2 regions of the Paenibacillus mucilaginosus 3016 genome follow, and region 2 is predicted to be linked to the other one. Evidence: riboswitches for the same ligand, from Rfam matches in the RefSeq annotation. Region 2 holds a riboswitch; the other holds the start of a gene.

Region 1 (7,709 bases), 1.6 Mb from region 2:
GGCCTTGACCATCCTCCAGACCTTGAACGGGACGGAAGGGGAGGCTACGGCTGGGGAGCCGGAGGAAGCGGATCCGGCGGCAGCTCCAGGGGAGCACGCGGAGGCTTAAGCTTCGGCCCGAAGCGGGCGTGCAGCCAGGAGAGCAGCCAGCCTGCCAGAGCAGGTACGAGCAGGTATCCCGCTCCGATGGCGGTGTTCACGCTGCTGCCGGTGATCATCAGCGACAGGCCCATCAGGATGGAATCCATCGCCGCATGGGCGAAGATCGCCGTCAGGAAGCCGTAGCGCAGGAACACATAGCCGAAGATGAGGCCGATGACGGTCACTTCGATGAGCCGGGTGTACACCGGGTAGATCGGATACTGGGTGTGGCTCATCGCCCAGACGATGCTCGGCAGCAGGACGGCCAGGAAGCGGCTGCGCGTGACCGCCAGCACCAGGGCGATGCCGAGCAGGCGGTATACGGCCTCCTCCGAGATGGAGGCGGCCCAGGCCATCAGCGGGAAGATGCCGGGGACCCGCATGTTGTAGACGGAGTCGGCCGGGTCGCTCACGGCCCACACATCGAACAGCTCGGCGGCGGCGAAGAACATGACCTGCTGCAGGCCGAGCACGAACAGGCAGAAGAGGTACCCGCGGACCATGGCCGTACGGACGCTGTCCCCGAAGGAGACATCACTCCAGACCGGCCAGGGGTTCAGCCCTCTCCGCAGCCACAGCTGCCTGCCGGCCAGCAGGGACAGGTAAGTCGACACGGCCATGAACAGCACGAAGATGTTGACGAACCAGAGGTAGAAGACAGCCTGGGGTTCGGACGGTCCGCTGCCGTGCTCGGTACGGAAGGCCGGAAGCATGTTGAAGTTGTTGAGCACGTAGACTCCGGCGAAGATCAGGGTCAGGATCAGCCCGCGGCCGAACCGGATGTCGCGGCGCCCGCGGATGACCAGGATGAAGGCGGTCAGGGTCATCACGGTGGACAGGCCCATCGAAATCCAGGTCATCAGGGAGGCCCTGTCATCCTGGGCGTTCTTCCAGGCGGTGAAGGTGTCAGGAACAGGAAACTCGGGACGGAACAAGGTGATCCGGCCCCGGGTTTCTTTGACGTGCAGTTCGAGGGGCGCGGAGCCGATGGAGTCCTCCTTGCTCCGGTAGATCCGGAGCGTATTGGGACCGGTCGCATCCGAGCCGCCCGAAACCAGTGCAAACGTATCGGGGGCATATCCTTGGTCGGCCATGGTTTTTCGGATCACCGCCTCGGCATCCGGAGCGGGTTCCGAGAAGACGCCTTCACTGCGGGCTGTGGCCGAACGGCCGGTTTCCCAGCCGATGATGCGCCGGTTCGTATAGTTCACCTGGATGTAATGCGTCAGTCCGGTGCCGGGCTCGCCGATTTCGACCTCATAGAACTCCAGAGGCAGCTTCTCCCCGAAGCGTTTCTGATAGTCGTCGTACAGCCGCTCTTTTTGCAGGTACCCGCTGCGCTCCTTGACGGCCTGATAGATGACGATAGTTTCAGGCTCCGCGGCCGTCAGGCCCAGATGTTCCCGGGCAAAGCCCAGCGCCGCGCCTGCAGCCTGTTCCTTCGTAACGGAGGGAACGCCCTCGGTCACCTCCTCCATGCGTTCGGCATCTTCCATATAGGGGCTGAGCAGGTTCACGCCAAAATAGAGTAGGCATCCGATGACGGCCAGCAGCAGAAGGGACGGCTCCTTGAATCGCTTGGACATGGTCAGCTCCTTCTTGGACAGGAATGGATGAGGTATATTATATTCTTCTAAATTAGCATACATGCTTCTGCGAAATCCAATGATTTCAAGAGCATGCGTTGGAAAACAGGTGATTGGGAGAGCGTCAATAGGTAGATAACGCTTACAAACAGCCTTTCCAGGGGATTATCGTGACTTTTAGGTGAATTAGGGCTTTGTGCTGCGGGGGAAAGAGGATTATAATTCAAATCAATTGAATAACAAGCCGAATTTCTTAATGAAAACGGGGGAACCATGAGTTTAGGGGTGAATTCATCCAAGCCGCATATGGCTGGATGATAGGGTGCCTGTACATCCGAATCCGTCAGCTAACCTCGTAGGCTTTGTTACAGGAACCTATTTTTTGGCATTGGGTTTCCAGTGTCTTTTTTTTGTGCAAAAATCCTGATTTAAGAACCGAGGTGTTCGTTATTTGAAGCCAGCCGCCAAGAAATTCGAGCTGAAGCCGCCGCAAATTCTGGTACTCGGATTCGCAGCCATCATTCTGATCGGCTCTATTCTCCTGTCGCTGCCTGTGGCCTCAGCCAGCGGTCAGCCGACGCCGTTCCTCGATGCGCTGTTTACCGCGACCTCAGCTACCTGTGTAACGGGGCTGGTCGTAGTCGATACGGGTACCCATTGGTCCGTTTTCGGGCAAATCGTCATCATTCTGCTGATCCAGGTCGGTGGACTGGGCTTCATGACCATGGCGACGCTCTTCGCCTTTGTGCTGAAGAAGCGGATCTCGCTGAAGGAGCGGCTGATTCTTCAGGAGGCCATGAATCAGGGCTCGATGGAAGGGATCGTCCGGCTGATCCGCAAGGTGATCCGGTATTCGCTTACGATCGAGGCGATCGCCGCTGTCATTTTCTCGATCCGCTGGTCCTTTGACTTGGGGGTGTCACGGGGGATCTATTATGGGATTTTTCATGCGATTTCCTTCTTTAATAATGCAGGCTTCGATCTGTTCGGATCGGTGACGGGCAAATTCAGTTCCCTCACAGCCTATGCGGACGACTGGGTGATTAACCTGGTTTCGATGATGTTAATTATTCTTGGGGGTCTCGGGTTTGTCGTGATCTCCGATTTGATTGAATTCAAGACAGTGAAGAAGCTGTCTCTGCACTCTAAGGTCGTGCTGAGCGCTACCGGTATACTGATCGGCGTAGGCACGATTGTCATCTTCGTGTTCGAACTGACGAACATGAAGACGCTGGGCCCGCTGAGCTGGTCCGGCAAGTTCCTCGCCTCCCTGTTCCAATCAGTGTCTCCGAGGACGGCGGGAGCCAATTCGGTCGATATCGCGGGGCTGCGGCAGGCGACGCAGTTTTTCATCATCATCCTGATGTTCATCGGCGCTTCGCCGGGGTCCACCGGAGGCGGGATCAAAACGACTACCTTCACCACCCTGGTGGGAGCCATTGTCGCGATGATCCGCGGCAAGGAGGACATTGTGCTCTTCCATTACAGGCTCGGCAAGGACCGCATTCTCAAAGCCATCACGCTCACGATGATCGCGCTGTTCCTGGTGATCTTCGTAACGATGCTTCTCAGCACCACCGAGGATCATTCTTTCCTCATGATCTTGTTTGAAGTGACTTCCGCCTTCGGTACGGTGGGTCTCTCGATGGGGCTGACGCCGGATCTGACGGAGTTCGGCAAAGTGATGATCGCCCTGACGATGTTCGCCGGACGTCTCGGCCCGCTGACCCTTGCATATGCGCTCGGACCTAAGGCTGAGAAGGAGCTGTACCGTTACCCGGAAGGTAAAATTACGATTGGATAGGGGAACAACAACACATGAAACGCAGCCAATACGCTGTCATCGGACTGGGCCGCTTCGGCTCCTCCGTAGCAATGGAACTCATGAAGCTTGGCTATGAGGTGCTCGGCATCGATAAGGATGAGGAGTCTGTCGAGGAGATGGCTGACAAGCTGACCCATGTCGTCGTAGCCGACGCTACCGATGAAGAGGTGCTCCGGTCGCTGGGGATCCGCAACTTCGATTGTGTCGTCGTGTCGATCGGGGATGACATCCAGTCAAGCATTCTCACGGCCATTCTGCTAAAGGATATCGGTGTGGGCAATGTCGTGGCCAAGGCGCTATCGGAGCTCCATGGCAAAGTATTGAGCAAGATTGGTGTGGACCGGGTCATCTATCCGGAACGCGATATGGGCATCCGGGTGGCGCACCAGCTCGTCTCGCCGAATCTGCTCGATTATATCGAGCTTTCGAAGGAGTATACCATTGCCGAGCTGGCGGTGCCGCGATGTCTGTCCGGCCGCTCGCTGAAAGAGCTCGATACGCGGGCGCGTTATGGCTGCAGTGTGGTGGCGATTAACAAGAAGGACGGCGTGATCATCGCGCCGACGGCAACGGATACGGTGGAAGAGAAGGATATTATGGTCATCATCGGAACGAACCAGCAGATCGAGACCTTCGAGAATGCGGTCATCCGTTAATGGCTTCTTCCTAATGGGACCCCTTATGGACCGTACCGATCAATTACTAAACTGATGGGATGAGGAAGATGGAACAAGGCGTTTCATTGGAACACGTGCTGTACCTGCTCGTCATCATCCTGCTGACCGGCATGCTGGTGGGACGTCTCTCCGGTCTGCTGAAGCTCCCGGACGTGGCTCTGTTCCTGATTGCCGGAATTGTGCTGGGTCCGCTGCTGCACTGGATTCATGAGCCGAGCAGTTCCTTCACGAACCAGTTCATCCTGACCGTGGGATCTACCTTGATCCTCTTCGACGGAGGACGGAATATCCGTCTTGCCGGCCTGAAGAAGGTATGGCTCACGCTCACGCTGCTTAGTATCCCGGGAGTTCTGATTACCTGCGCGATTGTCGCGGCCGCTTCACACTGGCTGCTTCATCTGCCGTGGATGTATGCGCTGCTGCTGGGCGCGATCATTTCGTCGACCGATCCGGCGACGCTGATTCCGGTATTCAAGCAGGTAAGGGTTCGGACGAAGGTCAGGGAGACGGTCGAGAGCGAATCCGCCTTCAACGATGCGACAGGATCGATTCTCACGTTCACTCTGCTTGGTGCTCTGACCGGAGGGGGAGCGATCTCCCTTGGCGATTCGGTGAAGGAGTTTTTGATCACCGCTCTCGGCGGGATCGGCGCCGGTGTCTTGATCGGTCTCGCGCTTGCCTTCTTGACGGTGCACCGAAAGTTTGGGTTCCTCCGGGACTATGCGGGAATCGTTATGCTTGTAACGGCTGCAGGCGCATATCTCGCAGGGGATCTGCTCCATGTGAGCGGTTTTATGGCGACATTCACGGCTGGACTGATCTGGGGGAATGCCGAGCTGTTCGGGCTGGATTTCGCCGATCGGAAGCAGGAACTGCATCATGTGGCGGAGAACCTTACGGTGCTCCTTCGGATGCTGATCTTTGTCCTCCTTGGAAGCCAGGTCGACTTTGGGGTGATCGGGGAGTATCTCGTGCCGAGTCTTGGCGTGATCGCCATCTTCATGCTGATCGCAAGGCCGATGACCGTGCTCTTATGTGCTCTTCCGGACACGCGTGCGAAATGGGAGCGCAATGAACTGCTCTTCATGTTCTGGGTGCGCGAGACCGGCGTCATCCCGGCGGCCTTGTCCGGCATGGTGGTGGGGATGGGCATCGCCCACGCGGACATCATCGCGTCGGTGACCTTCCTCGCCGTGCTTGTCACGATCCTGCTGCAGGCCGGGACGACCGCCTATGCGGCCAGGCGGCTGGGTCTCGAAGAGAAGGCGGAGCCTTAGGCTCCGCCTTCTCTCTATATAATAGAAGAAACATTATGGCTGCCGGCAGCGGCAGGCGATCAGCTGGAGGAACTTCCGCCCTCGGAGCGGAAATGATGCACCGCATGGTCGATGAAACGGCGGATGGACGGCTCCAGAACGGCTTCCTCTATGAAGAGCAGGGAAGTCGTTCTTTTCGTTTGTTCCAGCTCGGGGATGTATCTCACGGTGACCTCGTTGTCCGCCAGCCAGTTGTGCCGCAGGTAGGATTCGGGCAGAAGCGTGGCCGCCTTACAGGTGGAGACCAGCCGGATGATGGCCTCGAAGGAGTCGATCTCCATCTTGACGTCGGGATGCACCTCGTACCGGTGGAACATCTCGTCCATGAGCACGCGGTACCACGTGCCGCGGGAGAAGAGGATCATCGGCAGTTCGTGGAGGTCGCGGATGTCGACCTCCTCCTTGTCCTGCAGCGGATGGACCTCGGGCAGGACGAGGCAGAGATGGTCGTCGAACAGCGGCACACAGGTCAGCGCGGGATCCGACATTTGGGAGGCGACCAGTCCGATGTCGACCTTCTTCTCCTTGACGAGCGGGACGATCTCATGCGTCTTGCCGGTCACGGCTTTGATATCCGTATGCGGGTAAGCCTGCGTATAGATCGTGATGAGCTCCGGCAGGGTGGACTGCAGCGTCGTGAGCGAGGCGCCGATAATAATGCTGGCGGGCTTGCTGTCGGTGGAATAAGCCTGCAGGGCCTGGCGGAGCTTGCGCTCAAGGCGCTTCTGCTCGATCGCATACTCGTAGCAGATCTCGCCGGCCCGGGTGAGCTCCAGCCGTTTGCCCTTGCGTTTGAAGAGCGCAACCCCGAGCTCTTCTTCGAGCCGCATGATTTTGCGGGAGAGGGCGGGCTGCGAGATGTTCAGGAGCAGGGAGGCTTTGTTCAGGCTCTGCTGCTCGACGACGGCCGCGAATTCGATAAGATGTTCCATGGGACGGAGACCCCTTTTTATGAGAATAGTTATGCGCACCGGTTATAAGGCGATATAAATAATCTGCACTTCCATTATAAGCGAAACGGGAGTAGTATGGTATTGTCACGACATGTTCACAAAAATTGCCGCGAACTGCATAAAAGATTGTCGATTCATGGAAAATAAGATGGGGTTTCTCGGTTGACGCTCTATGTATGCGGGAGTACAATGGTAAATGGTTTTGACGAATCGGTGACAAGCCTTATCTTGAGGGGGGAACGGATTGTAATGTTTAAAAACTCGTATTATTCTCGAAAGCTGCATTCATTGTTGGGTGTTATCCCGGTCGGTTTCTTCCTGATCGAGCACCTGCTGACGAATTACTCAGCGTTCAAGGGCGGGCACGAGGGATTCCTGGAGCACGTCGAATGGCTTCACGGTCTTCCGCTCGTGCTTGTGCTTGAGATCTTCGGGATCTGGATTCCACTGGCCTACCACGCCATCTACGGATTGTATGTGGCTTACACCGCCCGCAACAACGTGAATAACTACGGTTACTTCCGTAACCAGATGTTCTTCCTGCAGCGCGTAACCGGTGTCATTACCTTCATCTTCGTGGCGTTCCACTTCTTCCAGACGCGGTTCCAGATTACACTCGGGAATGTGGCGCAGGAAGCGATCGGCGTGCAGATGCATCACATTGCTACCGACACCGTCAACTTCGTATTCTACTGTATCGGCATCGTTGCTGCCGTGTTCCACTTCAGCAACGGGATGTGGTCGTTCCTCGTCAGCTGGGGCGTTACGGTAGGTCCTCGGGCACAGCGCGTCTCCACTTACGTGTGGATGGGTGTGTTCGTAATCATGTCTATTATGTTCATTCTGTCTCTGACGGCCTTCACGGATCCGCAGTTCCAGCAAGTGCCGCAGACGGCAACGCATTAAGGGGGAACGGACAATCATGGCGAATTCTAAAATTATCGTAGTCGGTGGAGGCCTGGCAGGCTTGATGGCGACCATCAAAGCAGCAGAGGCCGGCGTTCACGTCGACCTGTTCTCCTTGGTACCGGTTAAACGTTCTCACTCCGTCTGTGCTCAGGGCGGCATCAACGGTGCCGTCAACACCAAAGGGGAAGGCGACTCGCCTTGGGAGCACTTCGACGATACTGTATACGGGGGCGACTTCCTTGCGAACCAGCCGCCGGTTAAAGCCATGTGCGAAGCCGCACCGGGCATCATCCATCTTATGG
Region 2 (7,709 bases):
CAGAAGGAACGCTTTGGTCCCCTCGCGGAAGCGGATGAGATCATCGTGTACTGCGGCTCCGGTGTAACCGCGTGCCCGAACGTGCTGGCGCTCAGTGAAGCGGGCCTCAAGAACGTGAAGCTGTACGCCGGCAGCTGGAGCGACTGGATCTCGTATCCGGACAATCCGGTGGCGGTAGGAGAAGAGTAAGGACTCGCCCGGGTGCAAGCCAAAGAGTACAATCCTTAGCGGGTTGTACTCTTTTTTTGAACGATCAGAAAATATAACGGGTCATGTCCGGATGGCCTCTGCGCCCGGTGCTGCCGCCAGCTTTACTGTTCCTGCTTCACGAACGTTCCTTCACGGCGTTCCTTGACTTCGTACATGTTGACGGTCGAGCTGATCACGTACTCCGGCAGGCTCTGGCCCTTCTTCTCCCGGTGGCCCTGGATATGAGCGGGGCTCTTCTCCCAGTTCTTCCAGGCGTCAATCGACTCCCAGCGGATCATGGCGACGACCTCTTCCGTATCTTCTTTCTTCGAACGGTTGACCATGACGCTGACATCGAGCAGGCCTTCCATCTCATCGATAGGGCCTCTTTTGCTGAAGCGCTCGACTACGGCGTCGGCGTGTCCTTTTTGGACGACGATGGTACGGGTTTGGATTAACATGCAATGATGCCTCCTATGGGGGATTCGGATTCGTGGAAGATCAGATGAAATAATATCCCTATTGTAATTGATAAAGATTATCATTGTCAAAACAAGCATTGTCCTTGCAGCGCGAAAAGAGGAGGGGGCCGGCAAAGCAAAAGCCCCTCGGCCATGACTGGCGAGGGGCTGGCACATTAAGAGTGCGGGAACGAGCCGGAATACGGTTCCTTCGGCACCATCAGGGCGGCCAGGAAGTAGAAGAGAATGAGGCTGCCGCTGGAGGCAAAGGTCAGGATGACGACGAGCACCCGGAGCAGGGTAGGGTCGAGGTTCAGGTACTGGGCCAATCCGCCGCACAGGCCGGTGAGTTTTTTATCGGAAACCGAGCGGTACCAACGTTTCATAATAGGAGTCCACCTTTCGTTTGGGGAAGAAGCCGCCTTCCCTCTGGGTATACCTATATTGTAACGCCCCCCGGTTTCTCCTGAAACGGACCCGCGGTGGGATGCGGGCTGGACCTTGGTCCAGCAGGCTGTACGGTCCTTGGACCGGCCGGAATGCAAGTGCCTTTGCCGATCGGCCCTGCGGCACGCGGGGAGATGACCGGCATGCCTGGTCTCCAAGCGGCCTTCCATCCGCCTCGTTCCCCAGCACCCCGGCTACCCCTGTTCCCGGCCTCCGGCGGATGAGGCCAGAATCTCCTTGTACACCTCGATCGCCCTTGCCCGCGACGCTTTCAACTCCACGACCGCGTGCGGCCGGGGCAGGTGAATCTCCTTGTCGGACAGCCCGGAGAGCTCCGGGAGCCAGCGGCGGATATACGCCCCGGACGGGTCATGGGTCTGCGACTGCGTCACGGGGTTCATGACGCGGAAGTAGGGAGCGGCATCGAAGCCGAGCGAGGCGCTCCACAGCCAGCCCCCGCGGTTCAGCGCATTGTCGTAATCGGCCAGCTTGTAACGGAAGTAGCGCTCCCCGTAAGGGAACGGGCAGAGGAGGTTCTTCGTCAGGAACATGGCTGTGATCATCCGCAGCCGGTTCGGCATCCAGCCCGTCGTGTTCAGCTCCGTCATGGCCGCATCCACGATGGGAATCCCCGTCCGGGCCTCCGCCCATGCCTGGAAGCCGTCCGAGGGCATGCCGGAGAGATCGTATACCTTCTCATAGCGGTAGAACAGGGGATCGAGCCGCGACTGGTAGAGATAAAAGTCGCGCCAGGCGAGCTGGCGCAGCCAGGGCTCCGCATCGGCGCTGACGTCAAGCAGCCGCTCATAGACACGCCGGATCGAGAGGGCCCCGGTGTTCAGGTGCCGCGACAGGCGGCTGGTCTCCTCTCGGGCATACCGGTCACGCCCTTCCGCATAGCCCGCCAGCCGCCCGGAGAGAAAGTCCTCCAGCGCCGTCTCCGGGCCGCTGCCTTCCGGCTCTAACCGGCAGGAGGCCAGCGCCTCCTCCAGCTCCGGTGGCAGCGGGAAGCGCTCCGCAAAGCCCTCCGCCAGCGGCAGGGTCTGCAGCGCCCCTGCGCTTACGGTGGACGCCGGCCGGAAATGCTGCCGCAGGTAATCGCGCCACCGGCGGTAGTAAGGCGTGAACACCTTGTACGGCTCGCTGCGGCCGGCATGGCGCTGGAAGTCGCGCAGGTCCGCAAGCGCCTGCTCGTCGAACGCGGTGACGCGCACGCCGCGGGCGGCTGCGGTCTCCCGCAGGCTGCGGTCCCGCGTCACCGCGTAGGGGGTGTAGTCCTCGTGGAACACGAGCTCGCGGACCGCATGGGCTTCGAGCAGCGCACCGGTCACCGCGGCCGGATCGCCGCAGAGCAGATGCAGCCGCTGCCCTTCGGCGGCATACCGCTGCTGCAGCCGGGCCGCCTGGGCGAGGAAGCTGCGGCCGCTGTGTTCCCGGTGGCGGTCCCTGCGCAGCAGGAACGGGTCAACCACAAGCACGTGCAGGCTCGGCCGGCCGCAGGCACGGATATAATCGAACGCGGGCAGATCCGCAGTCCGCAGGTCTTTGCGGTGCAGGAAGAGGATCATAGAGTGGTCGGCGGCTCCTTTCGCCAATAATAGATATACGGTACTTACCCGAATCCTGCCGTATAACGACAGAAAGCCCCCAGGGCTTGTCCGGCCCGCGAACGGGGGAGGCCCAGAAGGCTTTCTTTAAAAGAAGAAGTAAGGATGGGTTACGCCGCAGATGTTACTTGTCGGTCATGAGCTGCTCGTAAGCAGCGTCGGAAAGCACGCGACGGGCGGTAACATACCTTTTGGCGTAATAGCCTTCACTAAGTTTCGTGATTGTTACGCCTTGATTCGTGGCGGAGTGGTAGAACTTGCCTTCACCAACATACACGCCAACGTGGGAGATGCCTTTGCCGTCTGTGTTGAAGAACACGAGATCGCCGGCACGAAGATTGTCCTTGTCCACCCAAGTGCCCATAGCTGCCTGGCCTTTGGAGGTATGCGGCAGGTCGACGCCGAACTTCGCGAATACCCAGGAAGTGTAACCGGAGCAGTCGAAGCCGCTCTTGGTGGTGCCGGACCATTTGTACGGCGCGCCCAAGCCATCGTTGACCGCTGCGCTTAATGGGGTTTCCGCGTAAGCGCTGCCGACGGAAATACCGCAAAACAAAGATAATGCGAGTGTGAGTCCTACAAGCTGCTTTTTCAAAGAAGTTTCCCCTTCCAAGTGCCTACGAGGTTAGCTGAAGGGTTCGGTTGAAGGTTCCCTATGATCACTCTGAAGCGAGATCAATTCACCCAAAATGGATCCCCCGTTTTCTGAGACAGAAATTCGGCAAAATATTCATTTTTTATTACCGAGTAACTATATTCGAGTAAGTTCGAGTTTCTCCTGCTTGTGTCACAAAGTTGTCACAAAGTCGGCGTTTAAAGTGAAACCTTTTGTTTATGTACAGAATAAGGATTGCAAGCGCATACATATTTTTCCGGAAAAGGGGGCGGTCCAGGGTTTACGGCATATTTACAAACGAGCTGTCGAAAAAGCAAAAACGCAAAAACGCCGCCCTCCACGCAGCCACGCATGGAAAACGGCGCTTGATACCGGATAAAACCAAGGACAGGTGGAGGCAAACGCCCCGGCGTTACGCTTTTTCGATCCACAGGGCATACTGGGTACCGATCGCCCATACCTTGAAGAACATCTGAAGCAGCCGGTACGCCTGATAGCCGAGCAGAGCGAGGAAGCCGGCCCAGAGGTAGCTGGAGGCCATGACCGCAGCCGAGACCAGCAGGGACACCACGGCGACGGCCGCTCCGGCGGCAAGGATGGCGGGCAGATGCCGGGCGACGAAGATCAGGGCGTACAGGGACGACCGTCCGGCCGTCTTCGCAATCTGCAGGAAGAGAAACAGCAGCTGCAGGAGAAAGACCCACAGGATGAAGATGCCGAGAGGTAGCAGCAGCGCCTTGCCGTAAGACAGATAAGAGGAGTGCTTGATATATTGGCCGGCCGCATAGGGAAGCAGCCAGTACAAGGGCGCGAGGGTCATCAGCAGCTGCAGGACGTAGAGCGAGAAGAACGGGACGCTGAGCCGGCGCACCCCCTCCACGAACCGGTAGCCCGCATTGAGATCCCGGTTATGCAGCGAGTAGAGCACCCCGGCGTTCAGCACGGGATGCAGCACCGCCCGCAGGGCGAGCAGTCCCAGCGCCCACCAGAGGTAGGGCTGGAGGAGGTCGGTCTTCATCAGCTGGAACTGTCCTTCGATCCAGAACAGCTGAACGGCCTCCCGGGGAAGCACCTCCCCGGGATAACGGTGCAGGAGAGGCAGCACGACCGACTGGATCAGCTTGTAGAGCAGCACGCCCCAGGCCAGATGGTAGACGAAGAGGGCGATGACGGCAAAAGGCTGCTTCCAGGCGATCGACCAGCCGTGGGAGATCCGGTTACGTAAGGCATTCATCTTCGGTCATCCTCCTTTACCATGCGATCCAGCCGGAGAGTATCTCCAGAATCTTCAGCACGCTGAGGTTCCAGCGGACGGACAGCTGCGGGTCGACCTCGGTTTTCATGAACGAGTTGATCCGTTTGTTCTCCAGCACGATCGTATACTGCGGATCGATGGACACCCAGGCGAGGGGAGACGTATGGTTCAGCTTGATGAGCACCTCGCTGTCGCCGCCTTCCCAGGTCTTGTCGAGCCGGGTGCCGTCCGTGAAGTGGAAGCGGACCGGAACGCCCTGGACCGAGCCGCCCTGTCGGCGGAGCACGACGCTGTTCTCATAGTAGGTTTGGCCGTTCTCCGTCAGCTTCCGGGTGGAGATGGAGCCTACCGCATAATCGACCATGGAGTCCCCGTAGACGTACTGGTCGAAGAAGCTCTGCCAGCTCGTCTTCGTGACGTCCTCCGCGGCGAGCTGGAAGTCGGCCGTGGTCGGGTGCTTGAATTTCCAGCGCTGGAAGTACGTGCGCATGATCTTGTTCATGGTCTCCGGACCGGTCTGCCGCTCCATCGCCTTCAGCACCAGCTTTGCTCGGGTGTAGACATTCTCCGCGTAGTGGCTGTGCCCGTCGTAGCTCCAGGCGTTTTTCTTCAGGGCCTCGGGGCTGGTGATATAGCTCGATTCCACGAGGAGATTCGGACGCACGCCGTATTCGGCCTCCATCAGCCGGTCTTCGATATAGGAAGTGAAGCCCTCGTCAAGCCAGGCTTCCTCGAATTCGTTGCTCGCCACCATCCCGTAGAAGAACTGATGGCCGATCTCGTGCACGACGACCCGTTCGAGCTCCAGGCTCGGGTTCTCCTCGCCGGCTCCCCAGGCGGTGATCAGGGTGGGGTATTCCATGCCTCCCGCCCCGTTTCCGTCCTCCGGGGGCACGACCACAGAGAGGGTGGAGTACGGGTACGTTCCGTACCATTCGGAGTAGCGGGCGAGCGCTTTTTTGGCGGCGGTCATGTAGCGGGCCTTGAGATGCTCGTGCTTCGGGTCGAGGTACAGCTTGATGCGTACGCCCGGCAGATGGGGCGTGGCATACGGCTCCTCGTAATACACAAAATGCGGGGAGGCCGACCAGGCAAAGTCGTGCACGTCATCCGCATAGAAGGTATGAATCTTGGTTGCGCCGTCGTCGACGGGGGGCTTCGTCGGGAAGCCCGTGGCGGCCACTTTATAGTCCGCAGGCAGCTTCAGCTTCACGTCGAAAATGCCGAAGTCGGCATAAAACTCGGAATTGCCGTGGTATTGGTGCAGGTTCCATCCCTCATCGGTGCGCCCGCGGGTGCCTTGCGGCTCGTAGACGGCGATCTTCGGGAACCACTGGCCCGCCATGACGAAGTCGCCGGCATAGCCCATCCGGGCGAAGACCTGCGGCAGCTTCACCGTGAAGTCGGTCTGCAGCGTGATTTTGGCTCCCGGTTCCACGGGCTTCGGCAGCGGCACCCGCAGCAGGGTGCGGTCGTCCTTGTTCCCGTCATCAGGCTGGACATATTCGGAAGCGCCGCTGAGTTCGGCCTCCGAGCCGCCCATCAACTTGATCGAGGAGACGGTCATGCTGCCGAAGCTGCCTTCCTTGGATACGTCGCTGCGCAGCTTGCCCCCGGATTCCCGCATGAAGGTGGATTTCTTCGATTCGAAGGCGTTCGGATACAGGTGAAAATACAGCTCGGACACCGGCAGGCTGCCGGGGTTGGTCCAGGTTATCGACGAGGTGCCGGTGATCATCTTGCCTGTGGCGTCGTACTCTGCGGTTAGGTGATATTCCACGATCCGGCCGGACAGCGGCTTCGGTGCGGGCTTCTCCGCGGGCTTCGCCGGCAGGCTCGGCGGCGCGGGTGTTGCCGGAGGGGCCGCCGGAGCGGGCGGGGCCTCGCCGGCCGGGGCGGCGCGGGCGGCGGCGGGACGGGCTTCGCCGCTTCCGGCCGACAGCGCCAGGCCCGTGGACGAGCCGTCTGCCGGCCCACGCGCCGCCGGCGAAGCGGGAGCGGCCGTGACGCTGTGTGAGGCCGCGGGCCGGAGCATGGGCAGGCCGGTGCCGCTGTCCGCTGCCACCGCCCACGCGGTATTGCGCTTGTCCCCCGCGGTTTCGTCTGCGAGCAGCAGGGTATGGGTAAGCAGCACGGCGCCGCAGGCTGCGATCAGAACGGCGCCCCATGATGTGATGGAGGCATGTAGTCGGTTTTTCATCTCATATTCACCCCGTTGACAAGCATCTACAGCATGTATATGTGGGTGGACAGGGGATTATTTCTCAGGGGTTCAAAATTGTGAAAAACGGGCTTTTGCATTATGATGAAGGAATAAGACGAATGTGGAAGGTGGGTGCCTCATGGAGAACAACGGAAGCGGACAGGAAAAAGAAAAGAAGCTCCCTACATTAAATATCATCTCGCAGAAAGAAACAAAGCACCGCGGGTATGGACAGGGCTCCATTGACCTCAGCCAGCTGTCGGGCGTGATTATCGACGGGGACGAGGTGTATCTGGACGACGGCACGCTTCATGCCAAGAGCAAGATCGAGAAGGGCATCAAGTTCACGGTGAACGCGGATGAGGTGCCGAACGGGCGTCCCTGCTGGATCGTGTGGGTGGCGGTGGATTTCAAGGAAGACGGCAAATATTACGCCGGCGTGACCTCGTGTGCCATGACCGTAGATCCGGAAGCGCGCAAGGGATGGAAAATTCTCGCCGATCACGTCAACCGGATGGACTATGCGCTGAAGCGCCGGGTCATGGTCGATAACCTCGGAGAGGCCGAGAAAGCCAAGCTTCGCGACTTCCTCGCCGCGTGGGATCCGGGCATGTGGGAGCGGTCGGATGCGACTCTGAAGGAAGCTTTATCCTAATTTTGTCGATTATGTGACGGTCTTGTGTCACTCCTTCTAACAAGGTATACTAGTCCCTAGTATATACACCATATACTAGGACAGCAGAAAGGCAGGCCTTCGGGTCTGCCTTTTTGTGCTGATGCAAGCCTTTTTGGAAACGTTATCACAAGGCGGTGAAGGCAGGGCGGAGGTTCAAACTGCAACCTATTTATTGGAAAATCCGTCACTACACATAGAACGATGAGGCTGGTGGTAAAGGGGGAGAAGCACATCGAAAGTGAAGTGAATCTAAAG

The links. Region 2 has a riboswitch for cyclic di-AMP ahead of PM3016_RS35295 (C40 family peptidase). Riboswitches for the same ligand answer to the same signal wherever they lie in the genome.
Region 1: it holds a riboswitch for cyclic di-AMP, as region 2 does, so the genes downstream of both, PM3016_RS05935 (TrkH family potassium uptake protein) here and PM3016_RS35295 (C40 family peptidase) in region 2, are expected to answer to the same signal.

The regions. Positions count from the first base shown of each region.
Region 1 is NC_016935.1:1,299,052-1,306,760, forward strand. It holds gene uvrC (excinuclease ABC subunit UvrC) at 1-109, shown strand, start outside; gene PM3016_RS05930 (CPBP family intramembrane glutamic endopeptidase) at 45-1,727, opposite strand; cyclic di-AMP (ydaO/yuaA leader) riboswitch at 1,960-2,104, shown strand; gene PM3016_RS05935 (TrkH family potassium uptake protein) at 2,179-3,531, shown strand; gene PM3016_RS05940 (potassium channel family protein) at 3,546-4,208, shown strand; gene PM3016_RS05945 (cation:proton antiporter) at 4,277-5,506, shown strand; gene PM3016_RS05950 (LysR family transcriptional regulator) at 5,566-6,477, opposite strand; gene PM3016_RS05955 (succinate dehydrogenase cytochrome b558 subunit) at 6,748-7,404, shown strand; gene sdhA (succinate dehydrogenase flavoprotein subunit) at 7,421-7,709, shown strand, end outside.
Region 2 is NC_016935.1:8,422,673-8,430,381, reverse strand. It holds gene PM3016_RS35315 (sulfurtransferase) at 1-189, shown strand, start outside; gene PM3016_RS35310 (antibiotic biosynthesis monooxygenase) at 312-650, opposite strand; gene PM3016_RS35305 (PspC domain-containing protein) at 827-1,036, opposite strand; gene PM3016_RS35300 (cryptochrome/photolyase family protein) at 1,292-2,665, opposite strand; gene PM3016_RS35295 (C40 family peptidase) at 2,829-3,299, opposite strand; cyclic di-AMP (ydaO/yuaA leader) riboswitch at 3,304-3,438, opposite strand; gene PM3016_RS35290 (hypothetical protein) at 3,733-4,554, opposite strand; gene PM3016_RS35285 (M1 family metallopeptidase) at 4,571-6,775, opposite strand; gene PM3016_RS35280 (YwhD family protein) at 6,918-7,433, shown strand; gene PM3016_RS35275 (PstS family phosphate ABC transporter substrate-binding protein) at 7,656-7,709, shown strand, end outside.